DNA from 3 places in the Alkalibacter saccharofermentans DSM 14828 genome. Region 2 is predicted to be linked to each of the others. Evidence: riboswitches for the same ligand, from Rfam matches in the RefSeq annotation. Region 2 holds a riboswitch; each other region holds the start of a gene.
What was found. A riboswitch is a leader RNA that binds a small molecule or an ion and turns the genes downstream of it on or off. The one in region 2 is predicted to bind cyclic di-GMP.
Positions count from the first base shown of each region.

Region 1 (4,219 bases), on a different contig from region 2:
TTTGAATAACTCTTTGAGAGGTATAAGTAAATTAAAGATGGTGTGTCCACAGGAAGGGTGATCGGCTTTGAGTATAAGAAGATTGATAGGAGTTCTAAAAAGCAAGTGGTGGGTCATGGCCTTTGCCTTCTTAGTAGGAGGGGTTCTGGCCGGTTTGATGATTTCGTATACTCCTCCAACATATAAAGCCGAAGTAACCCTTTATTCAATGGATCTGGAAAGAATAAGAGAAGAAGGACAAACATTGGAGTTTTACGACATTCAGCTTAGTCGGGAGGTATTAAACCAGTTTAGGGAGGTAATCCACAGCAGGAGGGTTATCTCAGCTGTAATAGAGGAGCTTGGGCAGTATAATCTGACGGAAAAAGAAATACTCGAAAAAACCGCAATATCAAGCAGCATAGATTCAAATATATTTTATATCAACGCGAAGGACAAAGATCCGGAAAAGGCTGCGATTGTAGCAAATTCCATGGCTAGGACTTTTTCGACGGTTATTAGAAGCATTATCAATACAGAAAACGTCGGCATACTTGATGAGGCAATAGTACCTATCGAACCGGAAAGAAATTATGGGGTGGCATTTATGATCCTAGGCATGATAGCAGGTTCGGTATTGTCATTTAGCGCATTATACGTAATGGAATATTTTAATCCAAAAGTATATTTCGAAGAAGATCTAGTGGAAGGTTTGGGTTTTAGAGTGATGGGAACTATACCAAGACACAATACTGATGAAGGGGATTTTGGCTATGGGGGGAAATAAAGCACTCAGCTCACATAAAATAAACAGAGCAGTAACTAGTGCATACGAGGTGCTAGCGGTAAATTTAAAGCTTGCCAAGGAAGAAGATAGCAGAAAGACCACGAGCTACGTCATGACAAGCTGCAGCCGGGCAGAGGGGAAAACGAGCATAGCATACGGGTTGGCTAAGACTATGGCATCTTCAGGCTTTAAGACTCTGCTTGTGGATGGAGACATGAGAAAGCCTTTAGCTGCGAAAAAAATAAAGAACAAGGGAAATATGGGACTTAGTGATATTCTGTTGGGTAAATGCTCTATGGAAGATGCCTTGCTTGAGACAGATACGGATAATCTGCATTATATTTCATCGGGGTGTGACAATAAAAATCCCATAGCACTTCTTATGGGCAACAGGTTTTCACGGTTTGTCGATGAGACTGAGAGGGTCTATAGTATAGTTATATTTGATTCTCCTGCAATAGAAGACTACTTTGATGCGGCAATAATCGCCTCAAACGTGGATTCGACCATCCTGGTTGTAAAAAAAGCCAAGACGTCACTTAAAAGCCTTGAGGATGTAAAGGACAAACTTGAAAAGATAGGTGCCCACATCGCAGGTGTTGTAATAAACAGCGGCGGAAAGAGCAAAAAAAACCTAAATTTAAGGGACTATGAGAAAGGTTTCGTCTCCGGCAATATGGTATCCGATGAAGGTAAATGTGGACGATGAACCAAAAAACATAAATTGTAAATAATGGGTACACAAACTTAGTTCGAAAGCAATAAATTCAGATAAAACTTAATGTTGACATGGGAAAACAGCTGTGATAACATCATGAAAAATAAAGGTTTTAGAGATATTGGACCTTTTAGTAAGCGACAGTTTGTCTGAACGAAGCATTCCCAGTTAATTTAAAACAAATTAAACTTCAAATGATAATGGCAGACCTTCCGAAAGAAAGGGGCGCAAAGCTATAGGGCCTGTAAAATGGCAGCCAGCTACCAAAAGGGGTTTTTTTGTTTGGAATCCATCAGGCACTCTGTTGAAAAAAGAAAGTAGAGGGAAACAAAGCAATGAAAAAGAACAACAAAAGCTTTATTTTTGTCGGAATCAGTATGATTATACTCTTTGTCATGGTCGGAGCAGCATTTGCGAATCCGGGACAATGGTTAGACACAGACGACAGCGCAGACACTAGTATAAGTCAAAGCGATAACACTATAGCAAACGAAGACAAGCCGGCATCTGAAAAAATCAATGATGCAGAAGAAGAGACGGAAAAACAAGAAGAAGAAAAAGAAGCAGAAAAAAAGGTTGAAGCAAGTGACAAAAAAGATGCAGAAAAATCAGTTGCAAGCACTGAATCTTCAGCTTCCAAATCAACAAGCACTTCATCCACAAGCACGTCAACGGCAAACACATCAACAGCTTCAAAAAGCAGCAGCACAAGTACTCAAAGCACCGCGACTAAAACTGAAACAGCAGCTCCAAAGACTGAATCGACAACAAGTAGTGTCGAAGCAACAAGAGGAGATACCAGCGTCAAACTGGTAGCAGGAGCATATTTTGTAGCGACTAGCGGGAACGATTCAAATCCTGGTACACAGCAACAGCCATTTAGGACCATACAGAAGGCTGCAAATACAGTTAAAGCTGGGGATACAGTCTATATCAGAGGCGGCACCTACAACGAAAAGGTGGACATGCAAACCTCAGGGACAAGCGGCAACTATATTACATTTAGAAACTATCCAGGTGAAAAGCCGGTCGTAGACGGAAAAGGAATCGACTGGGGATACAACTGGAACAGCCTCGTGAACATTAATTCCAAGAGCTACATAAGGCTTGAAGGCCTAAGGGTGATCAATTCCAGATGGGCGGGAATAGGCTCCACCAGGGTAGAGTCTAACTCCAACTATATTCAGGTAATAAACTGCTCTACATCCAATACGAGGGCGTCGGGAATAGCATTTTATACTGCAACAAATATTACAGTTGACGGAAATTCAGTAGAAAAGGCTTGCACGGCATCTGGTTCTCAAGAAGCGATTTCATTTTCAAATGTGAATGGCTTCGTAATCAGAAACAACAGGGTATTTAACATAACCAACAGCGTCCAGGGAGCTGGCGGTGAGGGGATTGACGCAAAGGAAGGGTCTTCAAACGGAAAGATATACAACAATACAGTCCACGACATCGCAAAGATCGGAATATACATAGATTCTTACAGCAAGACCTCAAGCAATATCGAAGTGTACGGAAACAACATATACAACTGTGGACAGGGAATAACCGTAGCGTCTGAAAAGGGCGGAACACTGAGAAACGTAAACATATACAACAATACCATTAGAAACTGCAGAGTTGGATACACTGTTGCAGGCTGGGATTATAATTACAGAAGTCCTATGGACAATATAAAATTTTATAATAACACCATATCTGGTGGGAACATTCGTTTGAACAATCCAGATGCAAAAAGAATCTTTATTACAGGAAACAGATTAACTGGTGGAACCATAGTAATGGACGGAGGAATTGAATCAGAGACCACTATTGAAGGGAACACAATTAATTAATCATTTTTTAAAGCATCATGGGCATTAATTACAAGATTGTCAATAAAAAATGGTAAAGTGTAGTATAATAAGAATATAAATTGTTAAGCAAAGCCCCAAATTGTAGGTTAAGAACATCCGACAATTTTGGGGCTTGTTGCGTATATTTTTATGGAAAGAGGCGCTGATAAAATGAAACGTATAAAAATGCTTGCTGCTATGGTTTTGTTGGTTATACCTGTTTTATTCCTTGGCTGTAATTTGGACGTTGAGGAGGAACAAAACGTTTATTATGTTTCCACTCAAGGGAATGATGAAAGCCCTGGTACTTTTGACGAGCCGTGGAGAACCATCCAAAAAGCATCAGAAAACATGGTGGCAGGAGATACGGTCTACTTAAGGGAAGGGGTTTATAATGAAGCGGTAACAGTGAGCACGTCAGGAGAAGTGGACAATTATATAACTATTTCAAATTATCAGGACGAAACAGTTGTAGTTGACGGTGAAGGAATAGACTGGGGATATAACTGGAGCAGCCTCTTTGACATAAATACTCAAAGCTATTTAAGAATTGAAGGCATAAGGGTAATTAACTCCAGATGGGCGGGGTTTGGATCTACTACAGATGACAAGGGATCAAGTTATGTTGAAATACTAAACTGCTCCACCTACAATACTCAAGCCTCAGGAATAATATTTATGAATGCAGAAAATATAATCATAGAAGGCAATTCAATAGAAAGAGCAAGCATCAACACATCAGGCTCACAAGAGGGAATATCCTTGGATAATGTGGATTACTTCGAAATAAAAAACAATAAAGTATTTAATTTTACCAACGATGTCCCAGGTAGAGGAGGAGAGGCGATAGATGCCAAGAACGGTTCCTCTTATGGAAAGATTTATGGCAACGAG
Region 1 is NZ_FQTU01000017.1:22,093-26,311, forward strand. It holds gene BUB93_RS10095 (YveK family protein) at 68-766, shown strand; gene BUB93_RS10100 (CpsD/CapB family tyrosine-protein kinase) at 753-1,475, shown strand; cyclic di-GMP riboswitch class I at 1,677-1,752, shown strand; gene BUB93_RS10105 (right-handed parallel beta-helix repeat-containing protein) at 1,820-3,325, shown strand; gene BUB93_RS10110 (right-handed parallel beta-helix repeat-containing protein) at 3,497-4,219, shown strand, end outside.
Region 1: another riboswitch for cyclic di-GMP. It lies ahead of BUB93_RS10105 (right-handed parallel beta-helix repeat-containing protein); the one in region 2 lies ahead of BUB93_RS05125 (FapA family protein).

Region 2 (4,219 bases):
CATAAGGTTAGACTGGTAACTTCCTTCTCCGGTTATTATTATGTCTCCACTGGAATTTACAGTAGCGCTTTTAGCGTACTTGACTCTAAGTATCTTAATGTCCTTCAGCTCTTCATCCATTAGGTTTTTATAGTCCTTCAACGTCTGATATATTTCTTTAAGCTCTGCAAATCCCAGCCGATGCAGCAGCTTCATTTCCAAGAATGCGTGCAGGATTGATTTTTTCAGTTCGTTTAATGTTTCAAGCTGAGAGATATTCATGGAGACTGCGCTTCTTTCCATTTCCTTTATCAATTCATCGAGATTATCCTTTCCTATGTTTATAATCTCAAGAATTTCTCTTTCATCCTTTACTTCGACCTGATGGAGGCCTTTGAATATCTTTTCGATTTCTATTGTCATTTCTTCCACGATATTGACTATCACGTGAAAAATACTGTTTTCATCTCCTGCCTGCAGCCTTCCTCCTACGACCTTTCCCTCTACGTCGATGTTTTGCATGGCAAATATTTGGGAATGATGCACAGAACCCATAATCTTTACGTTTCCCGTAGCCCTTATCACCATGTTATCCTGGACATTTCCCTTTACTACTACATCCCCGTCAAAATCGATATCATCAGTATCCTTGTCCAGATCGCCGATTACTGTCAGCAGCGGCATCACGCCAATTTGACCGTTTTTGCCAAATGGCCTTCCGTCTACAAGGGAATACAGCTCATCTCCCCTTTTTTCTGCCCCTTTTCCAGGGATAAGTTCCTCATCTTCAACAGGCAATACCTCTATGATCTCACCTAGGACGTTCATCCCTGGATATCCCATTATTGCAGGCATGATCTTTTTAGCCAAAAGATCTCCTTTTCTCACTATCGGCTCAAGCCCTTGCAAAATCTCCTTATCTCTTAATTCTTCACAGTAATAAAATTCTGTCTTTCTGCCGGCAACGGGGCTTTTCCCCTTTGCCGCAACGACCTTTACAGTCTCCTTTGCTTCACAGCCCTCTCTTACTGCAGCTTCGTCTATAAGCTCTCTTTTTATGCCATAATCTACCAATGTCGATATGCACTCTTTGAAAGAAACTTTTTTCGGTTCTACAAGGTCAAACCCCGGCTCAAGAACTGTTTTTCTTGATTTTGGAATATCCTTCAAATGAAAACGTTTGCCGTATTTTCGCTCAATGGTCAAATAAGCGCAAACTTTATCATTTGAAAATTCCACTTCTAAATGCTTTTCTGCCGGTATATCCTCAAATGCAAAGCTGACCTGATCCTGGGCGCTTAAAATCGTATTGACGGATGCCTTCTCACCGTTAAGGAACGTGTCCATCTGTGGACCTTTAATGAACACGGAGGGTTGTGAATCCTTGCCTGTAGCATCCGTTACCGCTAGCTTTCCATCAATGATTTCTACATGGCCGTCCCTGTTGTTCGGATCTTCTTTTATTTCGGATTTAACCTTTTCTATGTTGAATTTGCCGCATTTTTTAACCAGGCCCACCATTTTTGTCGATGGACTTTCAAGTTCCTCAATCCTAAGCTCTTCCTCGCTGCATTTAAAGTGCTTTACAGCCCTCTCCATGGCTTCCCTGCTGCTCATCGTCTCAAAAATCATATGCAATCCCTCCACAAAAAGGTCAACCCAAAGGCTGCCTTATAAAATTTTAGTTTACAGACTATATTCCGGCAACCCGACCATCCTATCCTTCGGCGTAAACTCGTAGCTTTGCGTCACCGCCCTTCGACGGTTTTATTTTTTTTTATATTTTATAAAATATTATCATAATGCAATTTAAGTGTCAAAAATATTCATTCTTTGACTATGTCATCGTCCACCTTCCTTAATTCGACGCTTTTTATCTCGTTTATGAACTCCTCATGATAAACCTTGTGTGAAAACAGCTTCTTGTAACCTGCTTCTTTCGCGCAAGCCTCTTCCGTCTCAAAATGAAATATCGTATAAGCCTTTAACTCTTCTAATTGATCAAAGAAAATCCCTCCTCTTATCTGTGCTCTTATTGTCTTTATCGGATCATTCCTCTATCATTTAACACGCCATGAAAAATATTTATCGTTTTTCTCACTCAATGACACCAATTCTTCCATTATGCTCATGAACTCTCCGCTGGGCATGGGTCTTCCGAAAAGATACCCCTGTGCTATGTCGCAATTGTAATTTTTGATAAGCTCAAACTGGTCTTTAGTCTCCACTCCCTCTGCCACGACAATGAGTCCAAGCTTGTGGCAAAGCTTGACTACCGACTCAAAAATGATTTCAGTTTCCTTATCCTCGCAGATCTGCATAATAAACGTGCGGTCTACCTTTACGATATCGATAGGAAGCTTAAGCAGATGCGTAAGGGATGAATATCCAGTTCCGAAATCATCCAATGCTATCATAAAGCCCAGGGATTTGAGCTTGTTAAGGGTATCGATTGCGTGACCCAGATCTTTGATTACTGCAGTTTCTGTTATCTCTATTACTACGTCCCATGTTTGAAGCTCGTATTTATTGACGAGATACTGAAGAAAGTTCACCGTATCAGGTTCCGCCAAGCTGATTCCTGACATGTTCACGCTCATCTGAATATTTTCATAACCGACCTTTTTCAGATGTTTTTTCTGTTTACAGGCCGTCTCAAATACCCACCTCTCGATGCTCTTTATATATCCGGTTTCTTCTGCAAAAGGTATGAATTCTACCGGTGAGACAAACCCCTTTGAGGGATGCTTCCACCTTATAAGGGCTTCCGCCCCGATTATCCCGCAGCTTTTAACATCTATCTTGGGCTGATAATAAAGCTCAAACTCTTCACTTTTAATGGCCTTTCGGATCTCCCGGCCTAGCTCCATGAACCTAAGAGTCTTATCCCCCATCATTTTTTCATATGAAACGTATCTGTTCTTTCCGGATTCCTTGCACCAGGTCAGAGCGATGTCGGCTTTTCTTAAAAGAGTCGCATAATCCTTGCCGTCCGTATCATAATCCGCTCCCCCCATGCTCACGGTTACAAAGTATTCCTGCCCCATGTAAATCCACGGTTTTCTGACATTCATAAAGACATTTTCAGTCAGGGACAACAGCTCCTCCTTTTCATTGTACAAAACTAGGCATACAAAGCTGTCTCCGCTTATCCTCGCATACAGACCTGTTTGGCTGATGTAGCTTTTGATTATTTTACCGATGTGTCGGATCAGCTCGTCCCCGGCCTGATGGCCTAGAGTGTCATTTATGTGCTTTATATCGTCAATATCAAGTATTATAAGCACAGCCTTCTTTTCTGTATTTTCAATTTCTTTAGCAACAAGCTCTACCTTTTCTTTGAAAAGCGTTATATTGGACATCCCCGTCAAGTGGTCATAATAAGCGAGCTTGTGAAGCCTCTTTTCCATTTCCTTTCTATCTGTGGTATCAAGTCCAATGGCTATTATGCCTGCCGCATTTCCATATTCATCATGGTATATTTCGTTGTTCCAAAGCACCTCTGCCACTTCTCCGTTTTTCTTTTTGATGGGGGCTTCGTTATTTTTTACTTTGAAATTATTTTTAATCTTAGAAATTATCTTTCTGCTGTTTTCTTCGTTCCCTTGGGTACTTATCAGCTCCACCACATCTTTTCCTATGGCTTCTTCCCTGGTATATCCCGTTACCAGTTGAGACCTTGGATTAAATTCCACTATTTTGTTGTCCATGTCAAATGCAACTATCATCACAGGCGCCTCGTGGATTATGGTTCTCAAATAATCGTTGTCGGTCTTAAGCTTCTGCTGAAGGTATAAGCTGAATACATTTCTTTCTTCAAGGAGCTTATATCCTTTTTCAATCTCTGCAGCCATCTCGTTATAACGTTTTAGATGCCTATAGGAAACTGCGACAAAGAAGAAAACCCCCAGCATCAGAATCCCCCAACCGGTTTGAATGGCATATCTGCCTTCAAATTTTATACTCGAAAAAGCAGTGATCACAAAACCTGCAAGAAAATAAAGGCCGACAACTTTACCGGCCTTTATCCAAGGAATTTTATAGTGACTGTTATTTTTTACAACTTGAGTATCCTCGTTTGTTTGATTCAATTAAACCCACCTTTCCGGAATCATCTTATTTAAAAATATCTATCAACTTGCTGAGCATTTCTGCCGATTCAGTACGGAATTGGTCACTGAAGTCACGCTATCCAAAGCTCCGCTCATATCTTCAACTCCCGCACCTATCTATTGGGTTT
Region 2 is NZ_FQTU01000005.1:119,447-123,665, forward strand. It holds gene BUB93_RS05125 (FapA family protein) at 1-1,611, opposite strand, end outside; cyclic di-GMP riboswitch class I at 1,679-1,761, opposite strand; gene BUB93_RS05130 (sensor domain-containing protein) at 2,040-4,070, opposite strand.

Region 3 (4,219 bases), on a different contig from region 2:
AAAAAAACTCCGAGCATCCCATAGCCGACGGAATAGTTGCACATGCTAAATCGATTGGCATGGAGATGTTTGATATAAATGAGTTTAAAGCTATAAAGGGAAAAGGGGTAGAAGGTTATATAGATGGAGAAAAGTATTTCATGGCAAGTCCGGGATTTTTGCGGGAAAACAACATAAACATACCCGGTGATATGCCCGATTTTGATATTTCAACTAATGTTTTTCTGTTAAAAGAAAAAAATCTGTTAGCTGCATTTGGGCTCTCCGATAAAATCCGGCCCGAATCAATGGAAGCTGTGGAGAAACTGAAAAGCATGGGGATAGGCTGCTGGATGCTCACAGGGGATAATAAAAAAACTGCTGCTCAAGTATCTGAAAAATTAAATTTAGATGGATACTTTGCGGAGGTTTTACCTGAAGAGAAACTAGAAAAAATCAAAGAGCTTCAAAACAAAGGCAGGTATGTGGCCATGACAGGTGATGGAATAAACGATGCTCCGGCACTTGCTCAAGCTGATGTGGGGATTGCTATTGGCTCTGGGACTGATGTAGCGGCCGAAACTGCCGATATAATTTTAGTCAATAGCAATCCGTTGGATGTGACGGTACTCATTGTTTTAGGCAAGCTGACATATAGAAAAATGATTCAAAACCTGATGTGGGCCACAGGATACAACGTAATTGCAATTCCTTTGGCCGCAGGCGTTCTCTATTCCGCAGGAATTGTCATATCTCCGGCTTTAGGTGCTGTGCTGATGTCCTTAAGTACAATTATAGTAGCCGTTAATGCCAAGCTGATCAAGTTATAATTTTTCTATTTTTTCCTTATCCGAAATATCTTCTTTTAGAAGATGGGAGTAATCCTCGCCCATCTTTTTCTTGAGCTTGCCTGCCATTGCGATGTCATTTATGAGTATAGCTCCGGCTAGCTTGCCATCTTTGAAAAACAATTTTTTGAATTTAGTGTCGTTTCTATCTCGCAAGCAGTTCAAACCTTCAGTCTTGCCTTCGATGTCTCCAAGTGAAAATGCCTTCACGTTTAAAATCGTAAGCATGTTTGAAGGTGTGATGGCTTCATAAGATTCTTCTTTGCCAATCATGTTCCGGCCTGCCATTTTACCTTGTTCTATGGCAATAGGCCAGATATTAAAAGACATTTGATTGAATTCTGCAACATCTCCTGCTGCGTAGATGTCTTTTGCGCTGGTTTCCATGTACTCGTTGACTATTATCGCCTTGTCTGTTGCTATTTCAGCATCCTTGGCAAGGCTTATGTTGGACCGTACTCCTGTAGAAAAGAGCACAAGATCTGCGTCGACCTTATCGCCGCCCTTTAGAATGCATCCGGTTACCGGATTGCCCTCTATTTTTTCAACCTGGGCGTTTAAGTACAATGATATGCCTTGATCCTCCACGATTTTTTTAACCACATTAGAAGCCTCTTCGTCCATCTGCCTTGGCAGAAGCCTGGGGGCAAACTCCACAACGGTTACATCAAGACCTAATTCTTTTAATGCGTTTGCAGCTTCTAGACCTAAAAGTCCTCCTCCTACTACTGTAGCCTTTTTCGCGGTTTTCGAAAATTTTTGAATGCTTTTTACGTCATCCATGTCTCTAAGTGAAAAAACTCCCTTGCTGTCTGAGCCTTCAACAGGTGGTACGAAGCTGGATGCCCCATTTGCCAGAAGCAGCTTGTCGTAAGGCAGGCTCTTATCTTCTGAGATGATGACGGTCTTTTCATTTGTATTTATTTTTTTCACCTTGGTTTCGAGGATTATGTCTATTTTGTTGTCTCTGTACCAATTTTCCGGATGTATGTAAATTTCATCAATTGAAAAATCTTTTGACAGATAGTGTGAAAGCCTTGTTCTGTAATAAGTGTAGTATGACTCCTCTGTTACCATTGTTATTGTTGCAGACGGATCATGCTTTCTTATCTCTTCGGCGGCAGAAAGCCCGGCTGCTCCGTTTCCTACTATTACTATATTCATTATATTTCCCCCTTGAATTAAAGTTACCTTATTTTTATCCTTCTGTGGTCAGATTTAAACAAATCAAAAGGAGCAGTTGTTCGAATTTTAGTACAATTTTATCATATTTAAAGGCCGGGTTGCTTGTGTTTGTGGTTTTTTTGTGGTAGAATTGTACTGTAGATAGATTTACTTGCTAGAAGTGTATGCTTTTCAGCGATAAAGGCAAACCAGTCGAAAGGCTGGGACGCAAAGCCAAGGGTCTTACCTTTTTAAAGGAAGATAGCCGGTTACCGAAGGGGAAGTTTTTTTATTGTATTAAACCGATGGACTTTTCATCGATAATGGCAAACCAGTTGAAAAACTGGGACGCAAAGCCAAGGGCCTTAACCTTGAATTCAAGGAAGGCAGCCGGTTGCCGAAAGGAGAGTTTTGTTTATGAAAAAGCTCAGCATAGCCGCTGTTTTAATATTTGCAATAATTGCTGCAGGAGCAGCAACTGGCAACGTATTTTCAAAAGATCAAGACAGTTTGATAAACGACGAGCTTATACCCTTGAGCTCATCTCAGAATATCGCTTATAATGAATTGGAAACTGCTCTTGAAAATCTTGACGTGAAAAATTTCGAAACCTCATCAGGCAGCATCGAAGTTAATGAAAGCCTGTTGGAACAAGGAGTCATAGGAATCAAATTCAATTACGGATTGGATAAAAAGATAAAAATAGTGGTGGAAAAAGGCGAAGAGCAAGTGCACTACAACTATGTTGATATAGGTAATTACGAATTGTTTCCTCTGCAATTTGGCAACGGAGACTACAAGGTATCGGTTTTGGAAAATACTACAGACAACAAATACAGAGTCCTTGGCACTTACGAAGCAAATGTAAATTTAACAGACGGCAATTTAGTATATTTAAACTCTATACAAACAGTAAATTGGAGCAAAAATGATGAAAGTTCGGTTATTGCAAAAGAGCTTACGGAAGGACTTGAGACAGACTCACAAAAATTCAAAGCAATATATGAATATATAGTAAGAAACATAGACTACGATTACGATAAAATTGACGGACTTGATTATTCCTACATACCTGACAACAGGGTTACGCTAGAAGAAAGAGGCGGCATATGCTATGATTATTCCGCATTGATGGCTTCCATGCTTCGAAGCGTAGGAATACCATCGAAATTGGTCAAAGGTTATGGAGACTTTCAGCCTGAGGTATACCATGCTTGGAACGAGGTCCTTTTGGACGGAGATTGGTACGTCGTCGATGCCACTTATGATGCACAGCTATTAAGAAATGGCAGAGAAGTGCAAATAGTCAAGAGTCAGGATGAATATTCAGCAGTTAATTTCTATTAAATTTGATAAATAAGTTTCTTGATGAATCCCCAAAAAAAATCCGGCACTCTGCCGGATTTTTTTTTAAAGGTCTGGTCAGCGTTATTTATGATACAATTAACTAATATGTCAACTATATGATACTTGGAGGAATCTACATATGCTGATGGCTACCAGTTACGGTCTTTCTTTAGTGCTGATTATAAACATAATACTGACTTTTACGATAATATTTCTCGAAAGAAAAAATCCGCAGAGCACTTATGCATGGCTGCTTCTTTTATGGATGATTCCTGCAGCGGGGTTTGTGTTCTATTTATTTTTTTCTCAGAATCTGGCTAGAAGAAAGATATTCAAGTTAAATACAGAGGAGAAAGCTCTCACCAATAGCTTGATTCAGAGGCAAAAGAAGGATATGGCTGAAGATAAGATATATTTTGAGGAAAAATCAAGGGAGAGATATAAAGATCTCGTCTATTTTCATCAAAATCTTAGCAATGCCCTTTATACCAACAACAATAAATTAAAGCTCTTTACAGACGGGAAAGTAAAGTTTGATGCGCTGATGGAGGATATGAAGAAAGCAAAGCATCACATACACTTCCAATACTTCATATTCAAAAGCGGAATTTTGGCAACTGAAATCATGGAGATTCTTAAAAACAAAGCAAAGGATGGAGTGGAAGTAAGGCTTCTCTTCGACGATATGGGGGGGTTTTTTCTAAATAAAAAAGATATGGATGACCTGCTTGCGGCGGGAGTAAAGGTGGCTAGGTTCTTTCCATCAAAAATAAAGCTAATAAATTTAAAGGCTAATTATCGAAACCATAGAAAAATAGTTGTAATCGACGGCAACATAGGCTATATTGGAGGATTCAATGTAGGGGATGAATATCTAGGCT
Region 3 is NZ_FQTU01000008.1:50,055-54,273, reverse strand. It holds gene BUB93_RS06815 (copper-translocating P-type ATPase) at 1-809, shown strand, start outside; gene BUB93_RS06810 (NAD(P)/FAD-dependent oxidoreductase) at 804-1,991, opposite strand; cyclic di-GMP riboswitch class I at 2,185-2,268, shown strand; cyclic di-GMP riboswitch class I at 2,307-2,393, shown strand; gene BUB93_RS06805 (transglutaminase-like domain-containing protein) at 2,409-3,338, shown strand; gene cls (cardiolipin synthase) at 3,478-4,219, shown strand, end outside.
Region 3: another riboswitch for cyclic di-GMP. It lies ahead of BUB93_RS06805 (transglutaminase-like domain-containing protein); the one in region 2 lies ahead of BUB93_RS05125 (FapA family protein).